Regions from separate parts of the Halanaerobium hydrogeniformans genome, predicted to be linked through region 2. Evidence: a T-box and tRNA genes for the amino acid it is inferred to sense, from the RefSeq annotation. Region 2 holds a T-box; the other holds one or more tRNA genes.
The links. The T-box of region 2 lies ahead of serS (serine--tRNA ligase). A T-box ahead of a tRNA ligase gene usually reads a tRNA of that ligase, here a tRNA-Ser.
Positions count from the first base shown of each region.

Region 1: it has a tRNA-Ser gene. The T-box ahead of serS (serine--tRNA ligase) is inferred to sense a tRNA for this amino acid. The anticodon was not compared.

Region 1 covers NC_014654.1:391,951-408,305, forward strand. Annotated here, with positions in the region: gene HALSA_RS01690 (Gfo/Idh/MocA family protein) at 1-216, shown strand, start outside; gene HALSA_RS01695 (DegT/DnrJ/EryC1/StrS family aminotransferase) at 223-1,308, shown strand; gene HALSA_RS01700 (hypothetical protein) at 1,650-1,919, shown strand; gene HALSA_RS01705 (SagB/ThcOx family dehydrogenase) at 2,457-3,200, shown strand; gene tadA (tRNA adenosine(34) deaminase TadA) at 3,303-3,752, shown strand; tRNA gene HALSA_RS01715 (tRNA-Ser) at 3,754-3,844, shown strand; tRNA gene HALSA_RS01720 (tRNA-Ser) at 3,978-4,069, shown strand; RNA gene ffs (signal recognition particle sRNA large type) at 4,099-4,364, shown strand; gene dnaX (DNA polymerase III subunit gamma/tau) at 4,431-6,239, shown strand; gene HALSA_RS01730 (YbaB/EbfC family nucleoid-associated protein) at 6,241-6,549, shown strand; gene recR (recombination mediator RecR) at 6,549-7,148, shown strand; gene guaB (IMP dehydrogenase) at 7,449-8,915, shown strand; gene trxB (thioredoxin-disulfide reductase) at 9,029-9,979, shown strand; gene tmk (dTMP kinase) at 10,132-10,758, shown strand; gene HALSA_RS01755 (cyclic-di-AMP receptor) at 10,758-11,117, shown strand; gene holB (DNA polymerase III subunit delta') at 11,130-12,119, shown strand; gene HALSA_RS01765 (PSP1 domain-containing protein) at 12,144-12,950, shown strand; gene HALSA_RS01770 (initiation-control protein YabA) at 12,965-13,285, shown strand; gene HALSA_RS01775 (tRNA1(Val) (adenine(37)-N6)-methyltransferase) at 13,290-14,015, shown strand; gene rsmI (16S rRNA (cytidine(1402)-2'-O)-methyltransferase) at 14,016-14,876, shown strand; gene metG (methionine--tRNA ligase) at 14,908-16,355, shown strand, end outside.
Region 2 covers NC_014654.1:18,331-34,685, forward strand. Annotated here, with positions in the region: gene HALSA_RS00085 (NAD(P)/FAD-dependent oxidoreductase) at 1-1,125, shown strand, start outside; gene HALSA_RS00090 (NAD(P)/FAD-dependent oxidoreductase) at 1,118-2,398, shown strand; gene HALSA_RS00095 (DUF1667 domain-containing protein) at 2,399-2,776, shown strand; gene HALSA_RS00100 (type 1 glutamine amidotransferase domain-containing protein) at 2,780-3,301, shown strand; gene dhaK (dihydroxyacetone kinase subunit DhaK) at 3,593-4,585, shown strand; gene dhaL (dihydroxyacetone kinase subunit DhaL) at 4,621-5,250, shown strand; gene dhaM (dihydroxyacetone kinase phosphoryl donor subunit DhaM) at 5,278-5,670, shown strand; gene HALSA_RS00120 (DeoR/GlpR family DNA-binding transcription regulator) at 5,837-6,598, shown strand; gene pfkB (1-phosphofructokinase) at 6,636-7,568, shown strand; gene HALSA_RS00130 (PTS sugar transporter subunit IIA) at 7,585-8,034, shown strand; gene HALSA_RS00135 (PTS fructose transporter subunit IIC) at 8,141-9,538, shown strand; gene HALSA_RS00140 (peptidyl-prolyl cis-trans isomerase) at 9,753-10,775, shown strand; gene HALSA_RS00145 (nickel-dependent lactate racemase family protein) at 10,852-12,144, shown strand; T-box leader at 12,218-12,434, shown strand; gene serS (serine--tRNA ligase) at 12,484-13,752, shown strand; gene HALSA_RS00155 (bifunctional 2-keto-4-hydroxyglutarate aldolase/2-keto-3-deoxy-6-phosphogluconate aldolase) at 14,009-14,659, shown strand; gene HALSA_RS00160 (sugar kinase) at 14,692-15,714, shown strand; gene HALSA_RS00165 (sugar kinase) at 15,839-16,355, shown strand, end outside.

The DNA of each region.
Region 1 (16,355 bases), 370 kb from region 2:
AAGAGAGAATTGCTCGGTGGCAAGAAAAAACAGCCTAAAACAGAGCTGGAAGAAATAATAGTTGAAGAAAAAGAACCACTTAAAAGCCAGCTGAAACATTTTATTAATTCAATAAAAAATGGAACACGACCTCTGATAGATGCAAATGATGCTCTGGAAGCACTAAGTTTAACTAAAAAAATTCAAAAAAGAATCTATAGTAAAGGAAGGAAGTAGAGATATATGATATCAATCGCCCAACCTCTGGTTAATAAAAAAGAAAAAGAACTGGTTTTAGAAGTAATGGACAGTGGAATGTTAGCTTCTGGTTCATATGTGAATAATTTCTCCAAAAACTTTGCCGATTTTATCGGTTGTGATTATGGAGCTGCAGTTTCGAGTGGAACAACAGCCTTACATACAGCATTACTTGCCGCAGGTATTGGTGAAGGAGATAAGGTGATAACAACACCTTTTACCTTTATTGCCAGCTCAAATTCTATACTTTATACAGGAGCAGAACCTGTTTTTGTCGACATAAAAGAAGATAGTTATAACATAGATCCCGAAAAAATAGAGGCTGCCCTGAAAAAAGATCCAGATATTAAAGCTCTGCTGATAGTTCACCTCTTCGGTTTAAGCTGTGATATGGACAAAATAATGGAGCTGGTAGAAAAATATGATCTGATTTTAATAGAAGATTGTGCACAGGCCCATGGAGCGGAGTTTGATGGTAAAAAAGTCGGTAGTTTTGGTGATCTTTCAACCTTTAGCTTTTATCCAACCAAAAATATGACAACTGGTGAAGGTGGAATAGTATTAACAAATCAGGAAGAATTACATCAGAAGGCTGCCAAAATAATTAATCATGGTCAGTCAAAAAAATACAGCCATGATATTCTGGGTTATAACTTCAGGATGACAAATCTGGCTGCAGCAATAGGTTTAGCTCAGCTAGAAAAGTTAGCAGCTTTTAACCAGAAAAGAATAGAGAATGGAGAATTTTTTAATCAAAACTTAGCAGATCTCGATTGGCTGACAATACCATCTAAAGCAGCTAATAAAAAACATGTTTACCATCAGTACACATTAAGAGTAAAAGATCGGGCTGATTTTGCCAGCTACTTAAGTGAAAATGGGGTAGGTAACAGTATTCACTATCCTTCTGCAGTTACCCAACAGCCCTATTATAAAAAGCTTGGTTATGGAGAACTCAGTTTTGAAGTCACAGAAAAAGTAGCAGCAGAAATCATCTCAATACCTGTCCATCCTGCTTTAAGTAATGAAGAACTTCAGAAAATTGTAGATCTAATCAAAGCCTATAAATAGATTAACTCTCAACAGTAAAAATTCTGATTTTAGAGCTTAAATGACACAAAAATTATAAAAAAAAGCAAAAATATCACAAATTTCGACTTTTTAGCTATATTTTTAGCTTTAAATATGTTATAATAATTCTACAGCTAAATAATTAATAATAATAATAGATTAAAGCAAAATAATTTAATTAAAGATATTAAAAATTAAACAGGGTAATTTCAGATTATAATTCAGAGGATTTAAGTAATTTGGAAAAAGCCCTGTTTTTTATTTATCAACTTTGTGAAAAATGTCTTAAATTGGAATTGTGATTAAAAAATGGAGGGAATACAAAAATGGAGGGGATACAAATGGATTTTAAATTAAAAAAAGTTGATGAGATCAGCAGAGAATTGTCTGAGTTTGCTGAAGTGTTGGTTAAAATGAGTGAAAAATCCGAATTTAATAAAATGACAGAAGATTGTTCAAATTATTCTCTCGATCAAAAGCTGGATAAAATTGAGGCAGACTTAGAAGTATTACGGACAAGAATCATGTATGATGAAATTCTAAAAAAAGTTAATACACTTAATATAGAGCATTTAAAAAAACAGTATCAGAAATTGAATAGATACCATTAGTGGACCTCACCACCCAAATAAATAGACAATTTAACTCCACCCAATACATAGCTTGGATGGAGTTTTTTGACAGTTTTAGATAAATTTAAAAAGCTAAAATTAGGCAAAAAAATAACAAGGTTCTGACGAATCTTTCTCAACTTCTTGTTCGTAGTGTAGCATTTTTTACTTTTCTTATTCTTTCTTTTTGCTTTAATTTAGTCCTCCTTTACTATTTTTGATTTCCTTAAGATTTATTACTAAAGAAAGCTATACCTTAGTAATATTCTTTTGGTCATCTCCAATAGTAAATTCATAGGCTTTGATCTTACGCCTAAATCTTAGCAAATTTACTTAAATAAGAATTTCAAAATACTGCTTTCGAACAATCCGTTTTAGGACTTCCTCAGAACCTTGTAACTACATTATAGTGCCAAACTGACTAAAAGTCAATTCTTTAAAATGAGCATATGATTAAACTAACTCGGTAATTTGTCGAATTACTAACTTATACTCTAAATATTTGCAAAATTTAAAATCTTTAACGGGGGAGGTACTATGAACTTTAAAGCCGGTTTTGAAAAATTTCGTGGTTTTGGCTATTATTTTTTGCTTGCAGTTCTTTTATTTGCTGTAATGTTCCTTTATTTTTATCTCTATGGAGATGGCGGTCGAAGTGCGAACAGCCTTTCTTATGGTGATCAGGTAGAATTAGCCGAAGTTGAGATCAGAGAATCCGAACTTGAAGGGTTGATCTATGCTCGAAGATCGATTAGGGATTATCAGGCTGAAGAAATATCTTTTAATAATATTTCCAAACTGCTCTGGTCTACAGTCGGAACTACCGTTGATGGTATCAGTGGGCCGACCAGGGCTGCTCCTTCTGCCGGGGCAACAGATGCAGTAGAAATTTTTCTTGCTGTAAAAGATGTAGAGGACATAGATGCCGGGATTTACCATTATCAGCCGGCAGAAAATACTTTGCTGGAAGTTAGCTCAGAAGCTAAATCAGCTGAGCTGGAAGCTGCTGCCCTAAATCAATCTGCTGTTGGTGATGGAGGGGCGGTCATTATTATCACAGCTGTTTTTGAGAGGACTATAAGGCGTTATGGAGAAAGAGGAGAGCGCTATGTTCATATGGAAGCTGGCCATGCTGCCCAGAATCTGCTTTTGATGGCAGAAAATTTAGGTCTGGGTAGTGTTGTGATAGGAGCTTTTGATGAAAATGAAGTTAGATCTATTCTGGGTAGTGAAAATCATGAGCCACTGCTTTTGCTGCCCATTGGAGTGCTTGAAAATTAGTTTTTTTCTTAAATGAAAAAAGCACTTGCAAAATGCAAAATCAGCTGTTATAATGGTTTGTGTTGCAGGAAAAATTGAATCAAAAAATACAGGAGACATTCTATGAACTTTGATCAGAAATATATGCAGATGGCCCTGGCTGAAGCCAGGAAAGCTTATCAAAGGGCAGAAGTTCCAATCGGTGCAGTTGTGGTTTGTGATGATCGAGTAGTTGGTCGCGGGTTTAATCTCCGGGAGCAAACTCAAGATCCAACTTCTCATGCCGAAATTATTGCCCTTAAAGAGGCTGCCAAAGAACAGGCTAGCTGGCGCTTGGAAGACTGCCAGCTTTATGTAACTCTAGAACCCTGTCCGATGTGTGCAGGAGCTATTTTGCAGTCAAGGATAAAAAGGCTTGTTTATGCAGCAGCTGATCCTAAAGCAGGAGCTGTTAAAAGTCTTTATCAACTGCTGGGTGATGATCGTTTTAATCATCAGGTAGAAGTTGTATCTGGAGTTATGGAAGCAGAAGCCGCTCAGCTATTAAAAGATTTTTTCCGTGAGTTAAGATAACGGAAGGATGGGTGAGTCTGGCTGAAACCGCTCGACTCGAAATCGAGTAGGCATGATATGCCTCGGGGGTTCAAATCCCTCTCCTTCCGCCAAAAGGCAGTTCGTTTCTGAGAATTCATAGAATTATAAATAAACTTAAAATGTGGAGACTTAGAATTGGAGTGATAGTACTTAATTTTTCATCCAACTTCCAACTTCTAATCTCTAAATTCTAACTTCCAAACTGGAGAGGTGTCCGAGTCTGGCTTAAGGGGCCCGCCTGGAAAGCGGGTGTAGGCTTTCACCTACCGAGGGTTCGAATCCCTCCCTCTCCGCCATTAAAATTTTATAGATTTTTAAAGTTTGGCCGCACTAAATGGGGTGTTAGCGGTGCCCTGTAACCTGCAAACCGCTACAGCAGGATTGATGCCTCATTGAGGGTTTTCTCTTTCAGGGTCTGGCCCTGTTAAGTAGTGTTGACAATTGGGTCTCGCGCAATGAAGTCTTATGAACTCCGTCAGGTCCGGGAGGAAGCAGCGGTAAGTAAGTCGCTTCATGTGCCGCGAGGGTGCCTGGTTCGAGCCAACTGCCAGGGTAACGCCTGGGAGGGGGAACTCGATTTGAGGTGTGCGGCCATCTTTTTCTAACACCCGGAATAGGGTGTTTTTGTTATATAATAATAATTTAGGGGTGAATTAAATGTCCTTTCTCTCTCTTTACAGAAAATATCGGCCGGAAGATTTTACAGATTTGATCGGTCAGGATCATGTGGTCCAGACCTTAAAAAATGCCTTAAAAAATGATAGGGTGGCCCATGCTTACCTCTTTGCCGGACCTCGCGGTACAGGTAAGACTTCTACTGCCAAGGTTTTTGCTAAAGCCTTAAATTGTGCAGATCCAGCAGCTGATTTAGAACCCTGTGGAGAGTGTAATTCCTGTCAGAGGATCAGCAGTGGTAGTTCACTTGATGTAATCGAAATTGATGCTGCTTCTAACAGGGGTATTGATGAGATAAGGGAGTTAAGAGAAAAGGTTAAATTTTATCCAGGAGAAGGACAGTATAAGGTATATATAATCGATGAAGTACATATGTTAACAACAGGAGCTTTTAATGCCCTTTTAAAAACTCTTGAAGAACCACCTGATAGTGTTGTTTTTATCCTGGCAACTACAGAACCTCATAAGGTTATTACGACCATTATGTCCAGATGTCAGCGCTTTGATTTTACTTTACTGAGCCTGGGAGATATAAAAATGAGGTTAAAATATATAGCTGAGCAGGAAGGTTATGAGATAGATGCAGCAGCTCTCGATATATTAGCCCGCAGTGCTCGAGGTGGTATGAGGGATGGAATAAGCCTTTTAGATCAGGCAATATCTTTTAGTGATGGTCAGCTTGCCGCTGAAGAAATCGCCCGGATGCTGGGCAGGGTTAATAAGGATAAATTAAAAGAATTTTTACTTTATTTAAGCAAAAATCAGAGTCAAAAAGCTCTGCAGTTATTGGATAAACAGCTTGAGGCTGGTTTAGGTATAGAAAGATTTAGTGATGAACTGGTAGCTTACTGTAGAGAACTGCTTTTAATAAAAGAGTGTGGGGTTAACTCAGGTATTTTAGAGTACTCCCAGAGTTATTTAGAAGAGCTGGCAGATGCTGCCGCCAATTTAAGCACAACTCGGATCACCAATATTATAGATGAGTTTGCTAAATTGAAGCAAAAACTGCGTTCCAGTGCAAGCCCCCGTTTACAATTGGAGATAAGTGTTATAAAATTAAGTAGTAAGCAGAGTGCAGAATCTTCTCTTGAGGCCAGACTTTCTCAGCTGGAATTTAAATTAAATGATCTGCTGCAAAAAGGAAGTATAGCTGTCAACAAAGAAGTTCAAAAGCCAGTTCAGCCAGAAGTTGAAAACAGAGCTAAAAAATCAAGCAGCAAGCAAGCAGAAACTCAAGCAGAAAGCACTCAAAATAAAAAAGCTGCTCAACCTGAGCAAAAAAAGGCTGTACCAGCTCAAAAGGAAGCTAATTCTGCCGAAGGAGATCTCAGCCTGGAAAAAGTAAAAAATTACTGGGCAAAGCTTTTAAGTGAAATTAGAAAACGCGATATTTCAGTTCAGGCTTTATTAAGAGAAGCTGAACCAACTGCTGTTGAAGGCAAAAAGATCATCATCGTGTTTCCAGAAGACAAAAAATTTCACTTTAAGGGAGCAAGGTCAAATCAGTCCCTGATCTCTAATGTTATCGGCAGTCTTTTAAATCAATATGTTGAATTAGAATTTATACTTGGTGATTATAAAAAAAAATCGCTAAATGAGCAAAAAAGCAGTCAAAGTAGAAGTGATAAAGCAGCTGGAGAAAATACTAACTTTCAAAGTTCTACTTCAGCCAAAAAAAGCTCTCAAAGAGATAAAAATCAGAGTTTTGGCATAAAAGAAATTGCCAGAATATTTTCTGGAGAGATAATTGAAGTTGATGAAACAATTTTAGAAAAAAAAGGAGGCAACTAAAATGGATATGAAAAAATTAATGAAACAGGCACAGCAAATGCAGACAAAGATGGCTAAGATGCAGGAAGAACTTGAAGAAAAAACTTTAGAATCAACTGCCGGTGGTGGAGCCGTTAAAGTTGTTGTTAATGGTAAGCAGGAATTAGTAGATTTACAGATCGATCCTGATGCTGTAGATCCAGATGATGTAGAAATGCTGGAAGACCTTATTTTAGCAGCTGTTAACCAGGCAATGCGTGAGATGCAAGAAATGGTAAATGAAGAAATGGGTAAGGTAACTGGTGGGATGAATCTACCAGGGATGCCGTAATGAATCCCTATCCCAGGCCGATGGGAAAATTAATTGGCGAGCTGAGTAAACTGCCCGGTATTGGGCCTAAAACTGCCCGCCGACTTTCGTTTTATATTCTCGGCCAGAGTAAAAATGAGGTAAAAACCCTCTCTGATGCTTTGATTGAAGCCAGGGATAAGATCAATTACTGTTCAAGATGTAATCATTTAACAGAAGGTGATATTTGTTCTTTCTGCAGCTCAGATGAGCGTGATCTTTCAATAATCTGTGTGGTAGAAAGTCCTCGTGATGTGGTTGCTATGGAAAAAACTGGAGAATATAATGGGCTTTACCATGTTTTACATGGAGCAATATCACCGATGGATGGGATCGGCCCTGATCAAATTAAAATCCGTAGCTTAATGCCCCGTTTAGAAAAAGGCGAGGTAGAAGAAATAATCATAGCGACTGATCCTAATGCTGAAGGAGATGCAACCGCTATGTATCTGGCAAAGTTGATCAAACCACTTGGGGTAAAAGTGACCAGAATTGCTCACGGAATTCCAGTTGGTGGAGACTTAGAATATGCAGATGAGGTAACCCTTTCTAAGGCTTTAGAAGGCCGCCGAGAAATATAATTTCAGATAAGCAAATTTTAGGAGCCTTTAGTCGGGCTCTTTTTCTATATTGTTTTTTTCTCTTATGGTGAAATTTCACCAAGCTGATTTAATCTGCGATTATGATAAGATAATCACAATATCAATTCAGCCGCTTGACATTGGGACCTGGCTTTGTTAAAATACATAAAATATTAGATTATAGAATAGTAGTAATTATTGATAAATTAGTTAAAAATTTCATTTTAATAAAGACATTTTGCATTATTATGACAGGGTGGTAATGGATAAATTTTAAGAAATAATACAGGGGGTAGAGTAATGGATAAAATAATTAAAGAAGCTTTAACTTTTGATGATGTTTTATTACAACCACAGAAATCTGATGTAGTCCCGAGAGATATAGACACTAGAACTAAGTTAACTGATGATATTTATTTAAACACACCTATTATTTCGGCTGGAATGGATACTGTTACCGAAGCTGATATGGCGATCGCAATGGCCAGAGAAGGTGGATTGGGTGTTATCCATAAGAACATGTCCATTAGAAGACAGGCCTCAGAGGTTGACAGGGTAAAAAGATCAGAAAGTGGAGTTATTATCGATCCATTTTTTCTTTCACCAGATGCTTTGATCAGTGAGGCTGAAGAACTGATGTCAAAATATCATATTTCCGGTGTACCAATAGTTGATAAGGACAATATTCTGGTAGGTATTTTAACAAACAGAGATCTCCGCTTTGTAGAAGATTATGATCGTCCGGTTTCAGAGGTTATGACAGATGAAGAACTTGTAACCGCTCCGGTTGGTACAGATCTTGAAGGGGCAAAGGCTAAATTGAGAGAACATAAAATAGAAAAACTACCCATAGTTGATGAAGATGGCAAATTGAGTGGTCTGATCACCATCAAGGATATTGAAAAAGCCAAGAAATATCCTAATGCTTCCAAAGATAAGCAGGGAAGGCTGCTGGTTGCTGCAGCTGTCGGTACCGGAGATGATACCATGGATAGGGTTGCTGCTTTGGTAGATGCTAAAGTAGATATTATCGTAATTGATACTGCTCATGGTCATTCTCAGGGGGTTATCGATACAGTTAAAATTATTAAAGAAAAATATCCTGACTTAACAGTAATAGCCGGTAATGTTGCGACCGCAGAAGCTACAGAAGATCTCATCAAAGCTGGGGCAGATGTAGTAAAGGTTGGGATTGGTCCAGGTTCAATCTGTACAACAAGGGTTGTAGCAGGTGTTGGGGTACCACAGATTACTGCTATTAACGATGCTGCCAAAGCAGCTGATAAATATGGAAAAACTGTTATTGCAGATGGTGGTATAAAATATTCAGGTGATATAACAAAGGCCATAGCTGTAGGTGCTCATTCGGTTATGATTGGAAGCCTTTTAGCCGGTACGGAAGAAAGTCCTGGAGAACTGGAAATCTATAAAGGAAGAAGTTTTAAGGTATATAGAGGTATGGGTTCTGTTAGTGCTATGAAACAGGGAAGCAAGGACCGCTACTTCCAGGAAGAAGAAACCGAAACAGAAAAATTTGTTCCAGAAGGTATAGAGGGAAGGGTACCATATAAAGGTACACTTTCGGAAACTATTTATCAATTGGTAGGTGGTTTAAAATCTGGGATGGGTTACTGTGGAACTCCTGATATAGAGAGTTTAATCAAAGATTCTAAGCTGCTTAGAATATCTTCAGCAGGTTTAAGAGAAAGTCATCCTCATGATGTAAAAGTTACTAAAGAAGCTCCTAACTACAGCTTTAATGATTAAGGTATATGTTTTGGACCATTGTTATTAACTTAACAGAAATTTTTAGCAAAGCATATTATTCTTATAGTTGTGGTTTGTTATTATAATCGTTTTAATTACAGGGGGCGTTAGTGATGAGTGAAGAAAAGAGAAAAAAAGAAAAGTTAATAATAATCGGTGGAGGCCCAGCAGGGATTACTGCTTCAATTTATGGGGCAAGGGCTGGCTTGAATCCACTGGTTTTAGTAGGACCTGAGCCAGGGGGTCAGATTACAACTACTTCTGAATTAGAAAATTATCCTGGTTTTCCCGAACCGATCGGAGGATTTGAATTAACCCAAAAGATGACAGCACAGGCTGAAAACTTTGATGTTCGTTTAGAATACGAAAGTGTTGAAGATCTAAAGCCTGAAGGTGATAATTATATTGTTAAAACTGATATGGAAGAATATGAAACTGAAACGGTAATCATAACTACAGGTGCAGAACCGAAGACCCTTGGCCTTGAGAAAGAAGATAAGCTTCGGGGTAATGGTGTGTCTTACTGTGCTACCTGTGATGCAGCTTTCTTTAAGGAAAAAGATGTTGCAATAGTTGGTGGTGGAGATACAGCTTTATGGGAGGCAACCTTTTTATCTAAATTTGCCTCTAAGGTGTATATTATTCACCGTCGTGATAAATTTAGAGGAGCTAAAAGACTTGGTGATAGGGTAAAAAACCTGGACAATATAGAAATAGTCTGGGATACAGAAGTTAAAGACCTTCATGGTGAAGATAAATTAGAAGGAATAAGAGTTTTTAATAATAAGACAGGAGAAGAATCTGATTTAGATGTGGATGGATTTTTCGTCGCAATCGGTCATCAGCCGAGAACTAAATGCTTAAATGGTTTTGTGGAATTAGATGATTACGGATATATTATTACAGATGATAAGCAGCGTACCAATCTTGAAGGTGTTTTTGCAGCAGGAGATGTGCAGGACCCTGATTACAGACAGGTTGTGATCGCGGCAGGGAGTGGGGCGAAAGCTGCCATTGAAGCTGCTGAATACCTGGAAGAAAAACATGATAAAAAAGCAAAATAATCTTTAAAAATGAGCTCGGCTTTAGCTGCTGTCAGTTTAATGACAGCTGGACTGGAGCGGGCTTTTCTTTTATTGCAATAAATGCCTGCATATTGTATAATTATTATACAATGAGATAATATTAACAAAGCTTTAGAGAGGAGCTGGCTGTTTTGGGAGAAGGCTTTTTTATTACTTTTGAGGGGATAGAAGGTTCCGGGAAATCAACCCAGATTAAACTTTTGGGTGATTATTTGAAAAAAGAGGGCAAAGAAGTCGTGATTACCCGAGAACCGGGAGGAACAGAATTGGGTAAAAAAATCCGCCAATTATTACTTGATCCCGCTCATGAGGATATGGATTACAGAACAGAAATTCTCCTTTATACTGCAGATCGAGCTCAGCATTTTAAGGATGTTATTAAACCCGCTTTAAAAGCCGGTAAAGTAGTGATTTCAGATAGATTTGCAGATTCTAATTTAGCCTATCAGGCAGCTGGAAGAGGATTGGATTATGAGCTGGTATATAAGATCAACGACTGGGTTATTGATTCCCGCTGGCCTGATTTAACCTTTGTTCTGGATGTAGCTATTGCTGAAGGTTTAAAGAGAGCAAGGGCCTCCAGTTTTGATTTAAATGGAGACCGCCTGGAAAGAGAAGCAGATTCTTTTCATCAGAGAGTTAGAAAGGCCTATTTAGAGATGGTAAAGAGAGATAGATTTGCCCTTGTAGATGGTAATTTGGCTGAAGAAGAGGTTCATCAGGAGGTCAAAAATATAATTACCAGGAGGTTATTCTAATGGGAAAAAGAGCAGAAGCAGGTAAAACCATCAAAATGGTAATTGCTGTAGTCCATGACCATGATGCTGCAGATCTATTAGAAGCTTTGACAGCTGCAGGTTTTCAGGCTACCAAGCTGGCTTCAACAGGTGGATTTTTAAGAGAGGGAAACACCACTTTTATAATCGGTTCTGACAGAGAACATGTTGATGAGGTATTAGAGATCATTAAAGAAGAGTGTCAGGCAAGGAGCAAAACGGTTGCACCTATGTCACCTGTGGCTAATTCACTGGAAGGTTATTATTCTTTTCCGATGGAAATAAAAATTGGTGGAGCAACAGTCTTTATTATAGATGTTGAGCAATTTGTTAAGCTGTAGAGGAGTTGAATTATGAGTTTTGATTCTATTTTAGGACAGGAAGATGCTGTAGAAATACTTCAGGATGAGATGGAAAAACAAAGGATTAGTCATGCCTATCTATTCAGCGGTCAGTCTGGAATTGGAAAATCCAAACTTGGCTATGAGTTCGCGAAGGCAGTTTTTTGCCGGGAAGAAGAACTTGACAGCTGTGATAAATGTATCAGCTGTCGTAAAATGGAGCATCAAAACCATCCCGATTTTAAGATAATCTCTATTCTGGAGAACAAAAATATTATTTCCATAGATCAAATTAGAGAACTGAAAAAAGAAATCGCCTACAAACCTTATGAAAGCGAAAAAAAGCTATATATTATAGAGTCAGCAGATCAAATGAGCAAAGAAGCTGCCAACAGTCTTTTGAAAACCTTAGAAGACCCACCTTCTTTTGCAACAATTATTCTGCTGGCAGAGGATACGAGCCGACTGCTGCCTACGATAATATCCCGCTGTCAGCAGCTAAAACTAAAAAATCTGGCCCAGGGTAAAATCAAAAAGCTGCTGCTTGAAAAGGGAATAGCAGCAGAAAAGGCAGAAATTTTAAGTAGAACTGCCCAGGGCAGTCCGGGGAAGGCCCTGGCTGCAGCAGAAAAAGAAAACTTTTTTGAAGAAAGAAAAGATATTTACGATTTTTTAACAGATATAGATAAAAAAAACACCATTCAAATTTTTAAACTAACTAAAAAATTAACTTCTTTACTCAAAGCAGACTTCCCCTGCTTTGATTTGCTATCAGACTGGTATCGCGATATAATGATGATTAAGCAAGATTATTTAGAAGCGGTAAAAAATAAGGATTATCTGAAAGAATTAAAAAGGCTCGCAGCTAATATGAAAGAAAATGAGATTATTAATAAACTGGATTTAATAGCCAGGACTGAGGAATATATCAACAGAAATGTAAGGGCCAAACTGAGCCTGCAGGTATTATTTTTTAAACTGCGCCAGCCTGATTCAGAATAGATAATAATTGAGGTGTATAATTTAATGTATACGGTAGTTGGAGTAAGTTTTAAACAAGCTGGCAAAATATACTATTTTGATCCAGGAGATATTGAAATAAAAGCCGGGGACAATGTAATAGTCGAAACCGCCCGCGGAATAGAATATGCAGAAGTAGTTGTAGGAAAAAAAGAGGTAACAGAAGAGGAGATAGTTGCACCTCTTAAAGATGTAATCAGAAAGGCAACTTTAAAAGATAGAGAAATACATGAGAGAAACAAGGAACTTGAAGAAGAAGCCTATGATATTTGCTATAGAAAAATTGATGAACATGGACTGCTCATGAAGTTGATCGATGTGGAATATACTTTTGATCACAATAAGATCATCTTCTATTTTACAGCAGACGGCAGGATTGACTTTAGAGAACTGGTTAAAGATTTAGCAGCAATTTTTAAAACCAGAATAGAATTAAGACAGATCGGTGTCAGGGATGAAGCAAAGATGCTTGGTGGTTTAGGTCCCTGTGGACTTCCTGTCTGCTGTGCTACATTTTTGCGTGATTTTCAGCCTATATCTATCAAAATGGCAAAAAAACAGAATTTATCATTAAATCCTTCCAAAATTTCAGGACTATGTGGACGCTTAATGTGCTGTCTGCAGTATGAAGCTACAACCTACCGCAAATTGAAAAAAGAAATGCCTAATATAGGTGAAAAGGTAGAACTTGAGATGGGTAAAGCCAGGGTTGTAGACCGCAATTTAGTCAAACACACAGTTACTGTTGATGTTGGAACAGAAGATGACCTGGAAATCAAGGTAGATGATTTAGAAAATTATGAAAGAGATTGAAAGGAAGGGTAATGATGGATCAGGAAATACTTAAAACCCTTGCCCATTTTCAGGAACAGATAGAGGCACTCTCACTTCGTTTCCATAAACTTAAGGACATTACCTATCAACTTTATCAGGAAAATGAAGAACTACAGCGAGAAAATGACGAACTCAAAAGTCTGCTTTTTAAAGAAAAGGCAGAAGAAGCTGTAGTAAAAAAAGAGGGTTACAGTAATTTGATCAGGATCTATGATGAAGGTTATCATGTCTGTCCCTTAAGTTTTGGTGAAAAGAGAAAGGGAGATTGTCTTTTTTGTTTAAATTTAATGGAAAATCAGGGTAAGGAGAAATAGTTTTATGGAAGAGATTCACTATTTAATAGAAGAAGAACTTGAAATAATTCAGGATAACCGTTTTTTTAAATTTGGTACAGACTCGGTTTTGCTGGCAAATTTTGTTAAACTACGCAGGGGAGATAATGTAATCGATCTCGGCACAGGTAGTGGAGTTATTCCCCTGCTTTTAGCCTATAAAAATCAGGGGGTAAAGGTTAGTGGGGTTGAAATTCAAAAACCGCTGGCAGATTTAGCTCAAAGAAATGTGGAGCTCAATCAGATGGATGATAAAATAAAAATAATCAATCAGGACCTCTGCCCGCTTAAGCAAGAAATGGAAGCTGGCTCATTTGATGTTGTAGTTTCTAACCCCCCTTATCTGCCTGTAGATGCTGGTAAGATAAAAGCTAACAAGTATTTAGCTGCTGCCAGACATGAGATCCATGCAGAGCTAGAAGATGTTATTGCAGCTGCAGCTCATCTTTTAAAATTTGGTGGGCTTTTCTATCTTGTTTACAGGGTCGAAAGGTTGACCGAGGTAATAGAGCTTTTGGCTAAGTACAACTGTCAGGCTAAAAAGTTGCGCTTTGTTCAGGCCCGTCAGGATAAAGAAGCAGATATTTTTTTGCTGCAGGCAAAACTTGGTGCAAAACCGGGGTTAAGAGTTGAACCGGTTTTAATTATTTATCAGCCAGACAGCAGTCAGTATACCGAAGAGTTAAAAGAGATTTATGGGGAGGATTCTTAGTTGGCTAAAGGAAAATTATATATCTGTGGTACCCCGATCGGCAATCTAGAAGACAGCAGTCAGCGCTTGATTAATATTCTTAAAAAGGTAGATCTAATTGCCTGTGAGGATACCCGCCGCAGTCAAAAACTTTTAAATCATTTTTCAATAGAGAAAAAAATGCTGAGTTATCATGAACATAATGAGCAAAAAAGAAGCAAAGAATTAATAGAACGCCTGCATTCAGAACAGGATATAGCCCTTTTAAGTGATGCAGGGATGCCTGCCGTTTCTGACCCGGGTCAGATTTTAATCAAGGCAGCAGTAAAAGAAGGGATCGAAGTGATACCGATTCCTGGCCCCAGTGCTTTTCTGGCAGCTCTTGTAGTTTCCGGGCTTGATATTTCTTCTTTTGTTTTCAGAGCTTTTATACCCCGCTCAGGTAAAGAAAGAGATCAGTTTATCGAGGAGCTTTCCCTTGAGAAAAAAACCACAGCCTTTTATGAATCTCCTTACAGGTTAAAGGATACTTTAAAAGATCTGCAGGAATTCAGTTCGGAACTTGCTGAGAGAGAGGCCGTTGTGGCCAGAGAGTTAACCAAAATGCATGAAGAAAAATATTATGGAACAATAAGCGATCTTTATTTAGAGCTTAAAGACCAGCAGATAAAAGGGGAGATCGTGGTCGTCATAGCTGGCCGCCAGGAGATCAAAGAAGAAAGTGAAGGCTGGGAAGAACTCAGTGTTCTAGAGCATCTTAAACTTTTGATGGCAAGTGGAATCAGCAAAAAAGAGGCCATAAAAAAAGTGGCCAAATTACGTGAAATGCCAAAAAGCGAAGTTTATAAAATAGCAATCGCAATTTCTGTCGATAAAGATTAAGCAGTTAAATACAAGAGAGAGGATGATAAATTTGAGTAAAGATACATATTATGTTACAACCCCGATTTACTATCCAAGTGATAAATTACATATTGGTCATGCCTATACAACTGTGGCTGCTGACACCATCGCTCGCTATAAGAAGATGCATGGTTATGATACCATGTTTTTAACCGGTTCTGATGAACACGGGCAAAAAATAGAGCGTAAAGCAGCAGCAGAAGGTAAGGACACCAAAGAATATGTAGATGAAATAGTAGCAAGCTTTAAAGAACTCTGGAAAAAACTTGATATCGATTATGATTATTTTATCAGGACCACAGAAGAGCGGCACGAAAAAGTTGTGCAGAAAATTTTTAAAAAACTTTATGATAAAGGTGATATTTATAAAGGGAAATATGAAGGCTGGTACTGTACTCCCTGTGAATCTTTCTGGTCGGAAAGACAGCTCGAGGAAGAGCAAGGAGAAAAGGTCTGTCCCGACTGTCACCGACCGGTAGAGTGGGTTGAAGAACAGAGCTATTTCTTTAAAATGAGCAAATATGCAGATAGACTGCTTGAACATATAAAAGAACATCCGCAATTTATAGAACCTGAAAGCAGAAGGAATGAAATGATCAGTTTTATAGAAAATGGACTTGATGATCTCAGTGTATCAAGAACCACCTTTGACTGGGGAATCCCGGTTCCGATCGATGAAGATCATGTGATTTATGTCTGGATTGATGCTTTAAGCAACTATATTACAGCTATTGGTTATCAAAGCGATCCAGAAAATTTTGAGCACTACTGGCCGGCTGATTTACATCTGGTTGGTAAGGATATTCTGCGTTTTCATACTGTTATCTGGCCGATTATTTTAATGGCCCTTGATCTGGAACTACCCAAACAGGTTTTTGGTCATGGTTGGCTTTTAAGTAAGTCAGGGAAGATGTCTAAGTCAAAGGGGAATGTTGTTGACCCGGTTGTTTTAGTTAATGACTTTGGCAAAGATGCGATCCGCTATTATTTGCTGAGAGAAGTTGCTTTTGGTACTGATGGAACTTATTCTACAGAGGCTTTAATCCAGAGAATCAATTCTGATCTGGCAAATGATCTGGGTAATCTACTTAATAGGACTGTATCTATGGTTGAACAGTATTTTGACAGTAATATTCCTGTTGTAGGAGAAAAAGAAGCGGTTGATCAGGAGCTGATAGATTTAACCGCTAAAATAAAGGTTGAAGTAGAAAAAGAAATGGAAGAATTAAAATATACGGTCGCCCTGGAAAGAATCTGGGATCTAGTTCGGAGAACAAATAAATATATTGATCAGACTACCCCCTGGATACTCGGTAGAGATGAAAGCAAAAAGTCGAGATTGGGAACAGTTCTTTACAACCTTTTAGAATCCTTAAGAATAATAGCTGTAATGTTAAAACCATTTTTAACAGAAACACCTCTTAAAATTGGTGAGCAGATCGGTCATTTGAGTGAGAT
Region 2 (16,355 bases):
CTAGAAATTGTTGATAAAGAATGGTTGCTCAGAGAAGAGCCCCATATCAACAAAGATGTTGTTGCTGCTTTATGGGCTCCAACTGCTGGGATTATTACTCCCTGGGAATTCGCCTTAGCTATGGCTCAAAATGCTGTTGCAAATGGAGTAGATATTCAATTAGAAACTGAAGTATTAGATGTATATACTGATAATGGTAAAGTTACCGGTGTAAAAACTAATAAAGGAGATTATCAGGCTGATTATGTAGTTAATGCAGCTGGGTTATATGCTGATGATGTTGCTAAAATGGTAGGTGTAGAAAAAATTGAAATCCATCCTCGTAAAGGTGAATACTATATTTATGATCATGCTAAAGATTTTGAAATCAATCATGTACTTTTCCCAATCCCAACCAAAATATCAAAGGGTATAGTTTGTACTCCTACAGTAGAAGATAATTTACTTATCGGGCCTACCTCAGATTTTGTAGACAGCAAAGAAGATTTAGCTACATCCAGGGAAGGATTAGATCATGTCTTTGAGGGCGCTAAAAAGATGTTCCCTGATCTAACTCTACAGGATACTATTAGAGTATTTGCTGGTTTAAGAGCCGCGGATAAAACAGAAGATTTTGTTATAGAAGCAGCAGATACTGTGGATGGTTTTGTTAATGTTGCTGGAATCCAATCACCTGGATTATCTTCAGCTCCTGCAATCGCTGATTTGGCAGCTGAAATCTTAGAAGATTTAGGCTTAACTTTAGAAGAAAAGAAAGATGTTATTGAAACTAGAGAAGAACCTGTAAGATTCTATGAAATGTCAAATGAAGAAAGAGCAAAATATGTTGAAAAAAATAAAAAATATGGTAAAATTATCTGTCGTTGTGAGACAGTATCATATAAAGAAATCTTAGATGCTATACATGGTCCTGTTGGAGCAAGAACAGTTAATGCTGTAAAAAGAAGAACGAGAGCCGGTGCTGGTAGATGTCAGGGTGGTTTCTGTGGGCCTAGAGTAACTCAAATATTAGCAGATGAACTCGGCATTGATACCACTGAAGTAAGATTAGAGAAAAACAATTCAAAAATTGTTGAACACAAAATAAAAGGTTTACTCGGAAGTAAGGTGATTGATAATGCTTAAAGTAAAAAAAGATGTAGTTGTTATTGGTGGTGGACCAGCTGGTTTAGCTGCTGCAGCTGAGGTTTATGATAATGGAGTAGAAGATGTAATAATCCTTGAGCGTGACTTTGAGCTTGGTGGTATTTTACCACAGTGTATTCATAATGGATTCGGCCTCCATTATTTTAAAGAAGAGTTAACCGGACCTGAATATTCTCAGAGATTCGAAAATGATGTAGAAGAAAGAGATATTGAGGTTAAACTGAATACCATGGTTTTAGATGTAACTCCTGATAGAAAAGTTTATGCGATGAATCAGGAAGAGGGTTTTCTGGAAATTGAAGCTGGTGCAGTAATACTTGCTATGGGATGTAGAGAAAGAACAGCTGGTGCTTTAGGTATTCCTGGAACAAGACCAGCGGGTGTTTTAACTGCAGGTACAGCCCAACGCTTTACAAATATTGAAGGATATGTACCAGGTGAAGAAGTTGTAATACTTGGTTCTGGAGATATTGGACTAATTATGGCTAGAAGAATGAGACTAGAGGGAGCAGACGTAAAAGCTGTCTGTGAAATTCTACCATATACCGGTGGACTAACCAGAAATGTAGTTCAATGTTTAGAAGACTACGATATTCCTCTATTGCTTAATCATACCGTTACAAAAATAATTGGTAATGATAGACTTGAAGCAGTTGAAATTACTGAAGTTGATGAAAATATGAAACCTAAACCAGAAACTTCAAAAATTATTAAGGCTGATACCTTACTGCTTTCAGTTGGCCTAATTCCTGAAAATGAACTTTCTAAAAAAGCAGATGTAGTACTTGATGATACTACAGGAGGACCGTTTGTAAATGAAGGACGTGAAACCAATATAGAGGGTATATTTGCCTGTGGTAATGTATTACATGTACATGATTTAGTTGACTGGGTAACCCAGGAGTCACAAATTGCAGGAAACTGGGCTGCTAAATATGTCAAAGGTGAATATAAAAGAACCGATTCTAAAATCAAGATGAAAGCCGGGGAAAATGTTAGTTATGTAATTCCTCATACTGTAGAATTGGATGGTTCAGATAGAAATAGAATACCACTTTATATGAGGGTTTCAACTCCTTTAATGGCAGTAGATATTAATCTATATGCTGATGGAGAAAAACTATATTCTTTCTCTGAACCATTTGCTAAGCCCGGAGAAATGATTACAGTTCCTTTAGCACAAAAAACTCTAGATGACTTAGATGATGTTAAAGAAATCAGAGTGGATATTATAGAAAAGGAGGGACAATAAATGAAAGAAACTAAGACCCTGACTTGTGTAGCCTGTCCAAAAGGCTGCGAAGTAACCGTAGAATTTGAAGGCGATGAAATCTTAAATATTGATGGACATGCTTGTCCACAGGGTAAAACTTATGCAGAAGAAGAAATTGTTGCTCCTACTAGAATATTACCTACAACCGTAAAGGTAAAAAATGGAGCATTACCTCTTTGTCCGGTTAAAACAACCAAACAGATACCCTTAGAAATAATTCATGATGCTATGGCAATAATCGGTCAAAAAGAAGTTGAAGCACCTATAGAAATAGGACAGATAATAATAGAAAATATACTAGATTCAGGTGCAGATATTGTTGCTACAAGAGATCTACCAAAAAAAATTGAGGTGTAAAGAATGAAACTAAAAGATAAAAAAATTGCGATGCTCATTGGACCAGGATATGAAGACTTAGAATTTTGGGTTGTCTATATGCGAATGATTGAAGAAGGAGCAGAAGTTGATGTAGTTGGAGTTGAAAAAGGTGTAGAATACTCAAGTAAACACGGCTGTCTTAAAAAAGCAGCAGACTACACAGCTGGTGAAGTATTAGACAATGATTATGATGGTGTTTTAGTTCCAGGTGGATGGACACCAGACAAAATCCGTAGAGATGCTGATGTTGTAGAATTGGTCAGAAAAAACCATGATGCCGGTAAAATAATAGGATTAATCTGTCATGCAGGACTTGTTGGAATTTCAGCAGGTATTGTTGACAGTAAAGCGACCGGTTCTCTTGGTATAAAAGATGACTGCATAAACGCAGGTGCTGAATGGGTAGATGAAGCTGCCTTTAGAGATGGTGATATTGTCTGGGGTAGAGTGGTAAAAGATATTCCTGCCTATTGTAGAGAGCTTGTTGCAGCATTAGCAGATTAATTAAAGAATAGCCTTATAATTGGATAAAATTTGAAAGATGGTTTGTTTTTAGCTATGGTGAAGTATTTAATATTTTGCCATAGCTAAATTCTCTTTATAATAAATTACTATATTTGTTAATTTTTAATAATTTTATAAGTTCTTAATTGTTTGATTATTTAAAATTAATATGATAAAATTACTATGATGAAGAGAGAGCATTAATAGAATTAATTAAACTTTCCAAGACAAAAATAGAGAAATTTATATTTTTTAAAAATAAATTAAAATAATAAAAGGAGGAGTTTAGTTATGAAGAAAAAATTAGTTAATAATCCAGATCATGTTGTAGAGGAAATGGTAGAAGGTATAGTTCTTGCCGCCCCAGATAAGCTGACCAAGATTGAGGGCTATAATGTAGTTGTTAGAAAAGATAGCCCCAATGAAAAAGTTGCTCTAGTAAGTGGTGGTGGAAGCGGTCACGAACCAACTCATGCTGGATTTGTTGGTGAAGGTATGTTAGATGGAGCAATTGCTGGTGATGTTTTTACTTCTCCTACTCCTGATGCTGTTTTTGAAGCAATAAAGGCAGTAGATGGTGGAAAAGGTGTTCTCTTAGTAGTTAAAAACTATACTGGTGATGTTATGAACTTTGAAATGGCAGCTGAAATGGCTGAAGCAGAGGGCATCGAAGTAGACCATGTAGTTGTAGATGACGATGTTGCTGTAGAAGATAGTTTATATACCACAGGTAGACGTGGTGTAGCAGGAACTATTTTCGTTCATAAAATTGCTGGTGCAAAAGCAGAAGCTGGCGCAGATTTAGCCGAAGTAAAAGAAGTTGCAGAAAAAGTTATAGAAAATGTTAAAACCAAAGGTATGGCTTTATATCCTTGCCGTGTTCCTTCTGCTGACGAATCAACCTTTACTTTAGATGAAGATGAAATTGAATTAGGTATTGGTATTCATGGTGAACCAGGAACAGAAAGAACTGAAATCATGAAAGCTGATGATATTGTTGATGAACTATTAGGTAGTGTTATTGAAGATATTCCATATCAATCTGGTGATGATGTAGCATTGATGATTAATGGTATGGGTGGAACACCATTAATGGAACTGTTTGTTGCCAATAGAAGAGCCAATCAGATTCTTGAAGAAAAAGGAATTAATATTTATAAAACATTTGTTGGAGAATATATGACTTCATTAGAAATGGCTGGTCTTTCTATAACACTTCTTAAACTTGATGATGAAATGAAAGAACTTTTAGATGCTCCAACAGAAATTAATATAATGAAATAAGCTATTCAAGATAGTTATTTAAGGAGGACTTATTTGTGACTGAGAAAAGCAAAGAAATTCTGGATAAAATAGCAGATGTAATTATTGAAAACAAGAAGCATCTAACAAAATTAGATTCTGCTATAGGTGATGGTGACCATGGAATTAATATGGCAAGAGGTTTTAAAGAAGTTAAAGAAAAAATAAATGGTAATAATTTCGAAACAAATCAAGAATTACTTAAATCAGTAGCAATGACTTTGATTTCTACTGTTGGAGGTGCTTCAGGACCTCTATATGGAACTGCTTTCCTTTATATAAGCAAGGTAATACCTGATGCCGATTTTACAGTTGATTCACTTATAGAAATCGGTCAATCTGCTGTTGATGGAATTCAAAAAAGAGGTAAGGCTGAGCAGGGTGAAAAAACAATGTTAGATGCTATAATTCCTGCTGTAGATGCACTCAAAGAAAGCAAAGAGAATGGTGATGATTTAGAAGAAGCCTTACAAAAATGCAAAGCAAAAGCAGAAGAGGGTATGAAAGCCACAATTCCGATGCAGGCTACAAAAGGTAGAGCAAGTTATCTAGGTGAGAGAAGTATCGGCCATCAGGATCCAGGAGCTACTTCAAGTTATTTAATGATTAAAACAGTAGTAGATGAATTATATAAATACAAAGACTAATTAATTTAAATTGATTGGAGTGAGTAGATGGTTAATATTTTGCTTGTTTCCCACAGTGTAGAGATTGCTAAGGGAACTAAAGAATTAGCAGAACAGATGAAACAGGGTGATGTGGAAATTGTTGCAGTTGGAGGAACAGAAGCTGGAGATCTTGGTACAAATCCAGATGCAATAGAATCTGCAGTTAATGAGATCGATAAAAGTGATGGCTTAATCATCCTGGCTGATTTAGGTAGTGCTGTAATGAGTGTAAATATGGTACTGGATTGGCTTGATGATGAGGTCAGAGAAAAAATACATTTAGCAGATGCCCCATTTGTAGAAGGAGCTGTTATTGCAGCTGTTGAGTCAGGAATGGGCAATTCGATGGAAGAAATATTATCTTCTATAGAATCTGCTGAAATAATCAAAAAAAATTAAAAAAACAAAGCGTATTAAAAAACGGGTCAGTATTAATTTACTGGCTCGTTTTTGATTTTCTAACAAATTTTTTGAAAATTATGTTGACAAAGAAAATTCAATACTATATAATCATAATTGAACATAAACAAAAACAAACAATCACTAACGAAAAGAGGTTTTAATTATGTTTGCCGAAGAAAGAAGAAAAGAGATAATAAAGACTTTGGAAAACAGTAAAAGAGCGAGTGTTAATGAATTAAGTGAAGAATTTGATGTTTCCCGAGCAACAATTAGAAGAGATTTAAGTGAGTTAGAAAAGGAAGGTTTTTTAAGAAGAACTCATGGCGGAGCAATTTTAAGTGGAAGCAGCAAATTAGAACCATCTTATAAGGAAAAAGAAGACCATTTTGCTAGCGAAAAAGCAGCTATTGGTAAAAAAGCAGCAGAAATTATCAAAGATGGAGATACTATTTATATAGATGCAGGAACAACTACCAGAAATATTATTGACCACCTTAAGGGAAAAAACAATTTAACCATAGTTAGCAATGCCCATCACATAATAAAGAGGGTCAAAGATTCGGAAATAGATTGTGAGCTTGTAGTAGTCGGAGGAAGTTTCAAAAAAACAACTGAGGCAATGATAGGTCCAATGGCAGAAGATTTTTTAGAGAAATTAAGGGTTGATAAAGCTTTCATTGGTGTAAATGGATTTAATTTGGAAGCTGGAGCTACAACTCCAGACCCTAAAGAGGCAAAGATAAAAGAAATTGCAGTTTCAATTGCAGCTGAAAATTTTTTTCTCTTCGACAGATCTAAGTGGGAAGAAGTATATTTTTGCAGATTTGCTGATTTAAATATGATAGATTTTATAATAACAGATCAATTGGCCAGAGAAAAAGAAAAGGCTTTAAAAGAGAAAAATATTCAAATTATAAAAGCTTAGATTTGACGTAACAAGATTTTAACAGGGAGGTGAAAAGATGATTTTAACAGTAACTCTTAACCCAGCTGTAGATAAAATAATAATTCTTGACAAATTAAAATTGGGAAAATTAAATCGAGTAAAAGATGCAAAAGCTCTTGCAGGTGGGAAAGGTATCAATGTATCTGAAGTGCTTAGTGCTTTAGGAGTTGACAATACAGCTCTAGCAATAGTTGGAGGAGATAACGGAAATTTAATCAATAATTATCTTGAAAAAAGAGGTGTAAAAACTGATTTTCAGTGGTCAAATATTAATACCCGCCAGAACCTTAAAATCAAAGAAAATAACAGCAATAGAGAAACTGAAATAAATGAAACAGGAAGAGTAACAAAAAAAGATATAAAAGCATTCAAAAAAAATCTTGATAAATATTTAACCGCAGATAACACTATAGTTCTTTCTGGCAGTCTTCCTGAAGGAGTAAATAAAGATATTTATGCAGAATTGATAGAAAAAGCTGTTACACAAGATGCAAAAGTGATTCTTGATAGTTCAGGTGAAGAATTTAAACAAGCAATTAATAAAGCTCCATATTTAGTAAAACCAAATTTAGCTGAGATAGAAAATCTTCTATCAACGAATATAGAGAGTGATGCTGACCTTAAAAAGGGAGCTGAATACTTGTTAAAAAAAGGTATAAAAATTGTGATGATTTCTTTAGGAGCAGAAGGTGCTTTTATTGCTTCAAAAGATGAGGCATACAGACTTTATACTCCTGAAGTAGAAGTAGCGCAAACAACCGTAGGTGCAGGTGATACTATGGTTGCTGGACTGGCAGCAGAAATTGATAAAAATTCTTCTTTAAAAGAGACAGCAGTTTATGCTTCAGCACTAGCAACTGTATTTGTAAAAAGCGGCTCTATAGAAAATGTTACCAAAGAGCAGCTTAATGAAATAAGAAACACTATTAAAGTAAAGAAAATCTATTAATTAAAGGGGTGTAATAATGGAAGTAAACGAATTTATTAATCAGGATTTAATTAAGATGGAGCTGCAGAGTAAGGACAAAGATTCGGTAATCAAAGAAATGATTGATATCATGGTTGAAAATGGCATTGTTGGTGACAAAGAAGAAGTTGTAAAAAAGGCAATGGAAAGAGAAGCAAAAGGAACAACAGGTGTTGGTAGAGGTGTTGCAATTCCTCATGTTAAAAGTGATGCGGTTAAAAAAGCTGCTGTAGCATTTGGTAGGTCAAGTGAAGGTATTGATTATGGATCAATGGATGAAAAACCAAGTTATTTATTTTTCCTAATCACTGTTCCAGAAGAATCTCATAATGAACATTTGAAAATATTGGCTCAACTATCAAGAAATTTGGTCCATGATGATTTTAGAGACAGCCTTTTAGAAGCAGAAAGTGCAGAAGAGGTAATGGGTATTTTAGAAGCAATTTAATTTAAACGGTCTATTTATTCTATTTTCTATTTATTCTATTGATTATTCGTCAAGTAATTATTTTAATTACTAAAAGATTGAAGTTAAAAACCAAGGAGGATTTATAATGAGTGAAAAGAAAAAAATTGTTGCGGTAACTTCCTGTCCGACAGGAATTGCTCATACTTATATGGCTTCTGAGTCTTTAGAAGAAGCAGCTAAAAAAATGAATGTAGAAATATCTGTTGAAACCCAGGGTTCTGTTGGGGTTGAAAACGAATTGTCTGAAGAGGATATTAAAGCAGCAGATGCTGTAATAATTGCTGCAGATACAAATGTAAGTCATGAAAGATTTGTTGGTAAATATATAGAAGAGGTTGCTGTAGCAGATGCAATTAATGATGCAGAAACTTTAATTAAGAATGCTTTAGAAGGTGCTGAAAAAGGTGAAGTTAAAGAAGATGTTAGCTTAGAAGCTCAAGTTGACGATGAAAAAGCAAAAAGAAAGCAGAAAAGAACCGGAGCTTATAAGCATTTAATGACCGGAGTATCATTTATGTTACCTTTTGTTGTGGCAGGTGGACTGGCAATAGCTATTTCATTTGTTTTCGGTATTGATGCGGCTGAAGAATCAGGGACTCTTGCTGCAGCTTTAATGCAGATTGGTGGAGACGCAGCTTTTGCTCTAATGGTTCCAATTTTAGCGGGTTATATTGCATTCTCCATTGCTGATAGACCTGGTATTGCTCCTGGTATGATCGGTGGTATGCTGGCAAGTCAATTAGAAGCAGGTTTTCTTGGTGGTATTATAGCAGGTTTTCTAGCCGGTTATGTAACTCAGTTTTTGAAAGAAAAGATTTCTTTGCCGAAAAACTTAGAAGGTTTAATGCCCATTCTGGTATTGCCTTTCCTGGCTAGTTTAATAATTGGTCTATTAATGATCTATTTGATTGGACCACCTGTAGAAGCAATAATGACAGGTTTAGAGAGCTGGCTACAAGGAATGACAGATGCTAATGCAGCTTTACTTGGTCTAATCTTAGGAGCTATGATGGCTTTTGATATGGGAGGACCTGTAAATAAAGCAGCTTATACATTTGGTGTTGGTCTGCTGGGATCAAATATTTTTGCTCCAATGGCAGCAATTATGGCGGCAGGTATGACACCTCCACTTGGCCTTGCTTTAGCAACAGTATTGTTTAAAGATAGATTTACCAGACAGGAAATTGAAGCAGGAAAACCAGCCTGGGTTATGGGAATATCCTTTATTACTGAGGGAGCAATTCCATTTGCCGCAGCTGATCCATTAAGAGTAATCCCTTCAATAATGACTGGTTCAGCAGTTACTGGTGCTTTATCAATGTTATTTGGGGCAGGCTTAAGAGCGCCTCATGGTGGTATTTTTGTCCTACCGATTCCTGGAGTTGTAACTAATCTGGGATTATATGCAGTAGCGATAGTTGCTGGTACTTTAGTAACTGCATTAATGTTAAGGGTTACAAAACCTAAATTAAAAAATGCTTAAAGAAAATTTTCCTAATAAATAATAAAGATAATATGCAAAAGAGAGGGCCTTAAGGCCTTCTTTTTTGTTTTAAATATAAAAATTTTTAATTTAATAGAAGAAATACCATTAAAAATTGATTATAAATTTATTGATTGGTTTCATTAATGATTAATCTTTGATATAATAAAGTAATATTTAAAAAAATTATTTTAAAAAATTAGGGAGTGTTAAGATGATTTTTATTAAGAAGGTTTTTGTTTTAACAGCTATTATTTTTTTAGTGTTTTCAATGTCAGCTATGGCACAAAATATTGAAAATACAATGAGTTTAGATCAGACAGGTCCTGCAGCAGTTGTTAATGGGGAAGAAATTTCCAGGCAGGAATTAGAGGGATTTGCAGCTTTAAACGAAATATTAATGGATATTTTGCAATCTAATCAAGAATTTGGAACAGTATTATTACAGACAGAATCTGGCCAGGAATTAATTGAGGAATTTATGAGATATAAATTAGACCAATTAATCAGTACAAAATTGATGGTTCAGGAAGCAAAAAATCGAGGTTTAGAAGTAAGTGATCAGGAGATTAATCAAATTATTGATCAGCAGATTGCTGGAATTAAACAGCAGAACAATCTCAATGATCAACAATTAGAAATGGCTCTTCAGCAGGAGGGTTTTGCTTCTTTAGATGAATATAAATCTTTGCTTATTGAAAGTAATATGGACAGATTTTTTATAGAAAAATTAAGAACAGATATTACTGAAGAAATAACCATAAGTGATGCAGAAGTAGAAGAATTTTATAATGAAAATCAAGCTCAATTTGCAATTCCTGCAGAATACAGAATCAGCCATATTTTGTTTAATGAAGCAGATAAAGCAGAAGAAGTACTAACTCAAATAGAGTCTGGAGCAGACTTTGCCGAAATGGCTAAAGAACATTCTATTGGTCCGACTGCTGAAAATGGTGGTGATTTAGGCTTTATTGCAGCTGATGATAGAGGTATAGATGCAGTTTTCTTGAATGCTGCTAAAGAGCTTGAAGTCGGACAGGTAAGTGAGAGTCCTGTAGAAACTCAATTTGGATTTCATATTATTAAAATTACTGATTATCGTGATGGTAGTAGCAGAGAATTTGCTGAAATTAAAGACGAATTAAAAGAAGAAATGCTTTCTCAGAGAGCTAATCAGCTCTGGAATGAATTCATTATTGGACTCAGAGAGGATGCTGAAATCACTATAAATCTCTAAAATAAATAAAGATGTATTTAAAGCTCCTGGTTTATTTTCCATTAAATTAGGAGTTTTTCATTAAAAATAATGGGAGATGAAAGTATTGCAGGATATTATATTAAAATATGGCAAAAAAAAATTAAATTTTAATATAGAAGAAGTTAAAATTAAGAAAATTATTGAGGCTAATTTAATTAATCAATCTTCTTTGGCAGAGATCACTAAAAAAGCACTTGCTGAACCGATTGCATCTAACAGGCTGAGCGAGATTGTAAATGAGGGAGAAACAGCAGTTATTGTAATTTCTGACTTAACACGATCCTGGCAGAAAATTGATCAGTTTCTTCCCTTTATAATTAAAGAACTTCAAGTGGGTGGAATTAAAGCAAAAGATATAAGCCTGCTTTGTGCTGGGGGATCTCACCGTCCTCATTCAGAAACTGAAATCAAAAAATTGATTGGGGAAGAATTATATAAAAACTTTAAGTTTATAGATCATGACTCAACTAAAAAAGAAGATCTAGTCAAAGTAGGAGTTACAAGCTATGGAACAGAAGTTATAGTTAATAAAAATATTTTAGAAAATGATCGAGTTATTTTAACTGGCGGGATCGTTTTCCACCCTCTGGCTGTATTTTCAGGAGGCAGAAAATCACTTTTGCCTGGAACTGCAGCTTATCAATCTATTATGAAAAATCATTCTTTATCTCTGGCCGAAAAAGAGGGAGCAGGAATCAAAAAAAGTGTTGCCAGCAATAATCTTTCAGATAATCCAGTTCATCTGGATATGTTAGAAGCTGCCAAAATGATAAATAATGTTGATTTTATTTTCAATGTTATTCCTGATGGCAGAGGAGGGATTTCAGCAGCAGTTGCAGGTGGTTTATTTAAAGCCCATCAAAAAGGCTGTCAGATTACAACTGATTTGTTTGCTAAAAAGATTGATGAAAAAGCTGAGCTAGTAATTGCTTCCTGTGGGGGTTTCCCCAAGGATATGAATCTTTATCAGATCTCAAAAGCAATTATCAATTCAGTTAGAGCCGTCAAAAAGGGTGGTTATTTACTTTTAATGGGTCAGGGCAAAGAAGGCATAGGTCATCCAGAAGTTAAAGAGATTATCCAGAACTGCAAAAATAATTTAGAGAGAGAAATGCTTTTACGCAGAAACTTTACAATTGCTCGTTTTGTAGGTTATTTAATTACTTCAAAAATAGAAGATATAAACTGTATCTTAATAAGCGAATTAGAACAAAGGCAGCTGAGCACCACCAGCATTAGAGTTGTAAAAACTTTAGAGGCTGGTTTAGAGATAGTGGAAAATGACTTAGGTAAATTACCCCCAGCATATATTATGCCTGATGCTGCCAACACTTTACCAATCGAATAAAGAAGTAATAGAATAAACTTGAATTTAAAATTTTGCTGTAATATAATTAATTTAAGAAATAAATAGCCAGAGACTAAAAACTTAGAAGGGCAATAGTAGATATTTAGTAGAAAAAACCAGAGAGCTGATGGCTGCTGAAAATCAGCCTACTAAATATTCGAATCCAGCCTGGAGTTGTAAGGAAGAAAAGAATTTTCTGAGTAATCCAAACCGGAGAAGTCCGTTAAAACTTTTTAAGCGGCAGTTAATTTGTCATTAGGGTGGCACCACGGGAAATCCTCGTCCCTTTTTATAGGGAGGAGTTTTTTTATTTTTAGAATATAAAGAGGAGGAATAAAAATGCTAGATATGAGATTTATCAGAGAAAATCCAGAGCTGGTAGAAGAATCTTTTGCCAAGCGCAACATGGATTCTATAATACCAGAGTTTCAAAAATTTGATGAAAAGCGGCGTGATCTGCTTTATGAAGCTGAGCAGCTAAAACATAAACGTAATGTTAATTCTGACAAAATAGGTGAATTAAAAAGAAATGGAGAAGATGCTTCTGAGCTTATTTCTGAAATGCAGGAAGTATCAAGTAGAATCAAAGAATTAGATCAAAAAATTGCAGAGGTAGAAGAAAAATTAGATTGTGTGTTGTTAAGCATTCCTAATATTCCGCATCAGTCTGTACCTGTTGGCAGTGATGAAGAAGATAATAAAGAAGTGAGAACCTGGGGAGAGCCACCAGAATTTGATTTCGATTTTAAAGCTCACTGGGAAATTGGTGAGGATTTAGATATACTTGATTTTGAAAAAGGTGCAAAGGTTACTGGAAGTAGATTTACCTTCTTAAAGGGAGCTGCAGCTCGTTTAGAGAGAAGTTTAGTTAATTTCATGCTTGATTATCATACAGCTGAGCATGATTATGAAGAGGTTTTCCCACCATTTATTGCTAATGCAGATAGTATGACAGGCACTGGACAACTGCCTAAATTTAAAAAAGATATGTTCAAACTTGAAGGTCTTGATTATTATTTAATTCCAACTGCAGAAGTACCTGTAACAAATATGTATAGGGATCAGATTATGGAGCCTCAAGAACTGCCAAAATATTTATGTGCCTATAGTGCTTGCTTTAGAGCAGAGGCAGGTGCACATGGCCGTGATACCAGAGGAATAATCAGACAGCATCAATTTAATAAGGTAGAAATGGTTAAGTTCGTAAAGCCAGATGACTCTTATCAGGAATTAGAAAAAATAACTGCTGATGCAGAAGATATACTTCAGCAGCTAGGACTTCCTTATCGAGTTGTAACTTTATGTACAGGTGATTTAACATTTTCTTCTGCAAAAACCTATGACTTAGAAGTCTGGATGCCTGCTTATGAAACCTATCGTGAAATATCTTCCTGCAGTAATTTTGAAGATTTTCAGGCCAGAAGAGCAGGAATAAGATATAGACCAGATCCTGATTCCAGCACTGAATTTGTGCATACCTTAAATGGTTCTGGACTTGCAATAGGTAGGACTTTAGCAGCTATCTTAGAAAATTATCAAAATGAAGATGGAAGTGTAACAGTTCCCGAGGTTTTAAGACCATATATGGGAACAGATCTAATTAAATAGCAAAAATATAATCAACAAGTTAATATAGATAAAAGATTAATCAATCCTCTTTTGCTGTAGTGTTAAAAAGATAAAATTTAACTGCAGTAAAAGGGGATTTTTATTTTTTTAAATTTTTTTCAAAAAAAAGAAGGAGTATTGAAGTCAGTCTAGAATATAGTTAATGAGATAAAAATAAAACTGCGTTTTACTATTAGAAACAAAAAGTTTTGTTGTTCGTTATAACTATCTCTAAAAGATTAAAGGAGGATTTTAAATGAGTAAGTGGGATGATTTAAAAAGAGTTGAAGAAAGTGGAATTGTTGCTGTTGTGAGAGCTGAAAATGCTGAAGAGGCAATAAAAATTACAGAGGCAGTGAAAAAAGGTGGAATCAAAGCTATTGAAATCACCATGACTGTACCTGGTGCAATCGATGTAATTGATGAGCTTACAGATGAATACAGTAGAGACGAAATTTTAATTGGAGCAGGTTCTGTGCTTGATGCAGAAACAGCTCGGGCTTGTATTTTAGCTGGTGCTGAATATATTGTTTCTCCTTCTTTTGATAAGGAAACCGTTGCTTTGTGTAATCGCTATCAGAAGGCCGTTATGCCTGGTGCAATGACTGTTACAGAAGTTGTAAATGCTATGCAGACTGGGGCTGATATAGTTAAAATTTTCCCGGCAACATTATTTGGTCCAAAAATTATTAAAGCGGTTAAAGGCCCGGTACCTCATGCACCCTTAATGCCTACAGGTGGAGTTAACCTGGATAATGTTAAGGAATGGATTAAAGCTGGTAGTTATGCAGTTGGTGTGGGAAGTTCTTTAACTAAAGGTGCAAAAACTGGAGATTATGAGCAGGTTACAAAAACTGCTAAAGAATTTGTAAGGTTGATTAAAGAAGCTAGAGAAGAAATGAAGTAAAATTTCAAAAATTATCAGGAGGTTTTAATATTATGTCTAAGAAAGTTGTAACTTTTGGAGAGATTATGTTGCGTTTAACACCACCTGCTCATGAACGTTTTGTTCAGGCAGATAGTTTTAATGTTATTTATGGTGGTGGAGAGGCTAATACTGCTGTATCACTTGCTAATTATGGTCTGGATGCACGTTTTGTGACTAAATTACCAGATAATCCAATCGGGCAGGCTGCCTTAAATGAAGTTCGTCGCTTTGGTGTTAATACCGATTATATTGCTCGTGGAGGAGATCGCTTAGGTATTTATTATTGTGAAAACGGTGCCAGCCAGAGACCATCTAATGTTATCTATGATAGAGCTCATTCAGCTATTGCTGAGGCCGAAAGCGCAGATTTTGACTGGGAAGAAATTTTTGCTGATGTTGACTGGTTTCACTATACAGGTATAACCCCTGCTCTAAGTGAACAAATGTCAGATGTTACTTTAGAGGCTGTTAAAGCTGCTAAAAAGCATGGTGTCAAGGTTAGTTGTGACCTAAACTATAGGGCCAAACTGTGGAGCCGTGAAAGAGCAGGCCAGGTAATGGAAGGTCTAATGGAATATACCGATGTTGTAATTGCTAATGAAGAAGATGCCGAAATGGTATTTAATATTAAAAGTGGTTCTGATATTACAGGTGGAGATCTCAATGTCGATGGTTACAAAGATGTTGCAAGCCAGTTAATTGAACGTTTTGATCTCGAATTAGTTGGTAGTCATCTAAGAATTAGCCACAGTGCTTCTAGAAATGGTTGGCTGGTAATTTTATTTGATGGCGAGAACTTCGTCCAATCAGCTAAATATGATATTCATATTATTGATAGAGTTGGAGGCGGAGACTCTTTTGCTGGAGGTTTAATATATTCACTAGTTACAGGCAAAGACCTTCAGGATGCTGCTGAATTTGGAGCTGCTGCTTCCTGTTTAAAACAGTCAATACCAGGTGACTTTAACCATGTTAGTGTTAAAGAGGTAGAAACTCTTGCGGCAGGTAATGCTTCAGGTAGGGTTAAAAGGTAAAAAGATAATAAATTATATAGATAGAAAATAAGGCTGCATTTATTTTGTAGCCTTATTTTCATTTAAAGTAATATTTTTCTAAATTAGGATATTTTAAAAAAATTTAAATTAAGGAGGTTTCAAAATGATTGATGTAGTTACAATAGGAGAAACCATGGCAGCTATGGCTCCGAAAGAGGTGGGTTCACTTAAATATTTAAATAATTTTTCCAAATATATTGCCGGAGCAGAATCCAATGTGGCAATTGGTATTAAAAGATTAGGATTTAAATCAGGTTGGATAAGTAAATTGGGGAAAGACCCTTTAGGAGACTATGTAGAATTTTTTATTAGAGGAGAGGGAGTAGATGTTTCGCAAGTTAAAAAGGATAGTGATCATCGAACAGGTCTTTTAATTAAAGAAATGCATACGACTAAAGAACCAAAGGTTTTTTATTATAGAGATAATTCTGCTGCAAGTCATCTTGAGCCAGATGATATAGATGAAGGTTATATAAAAAAAGCCAGACATATGCATTTAACAGGTATAACACCTGCTTTGAGTGATTCAGCTCAGAATGCTTTCTTTAGAGCCTTAAATTATGCTAAAAAAAATGGTTTAAGGGTTTCTTTTGATCCAAACTTGCGCTTTAAATTATGGT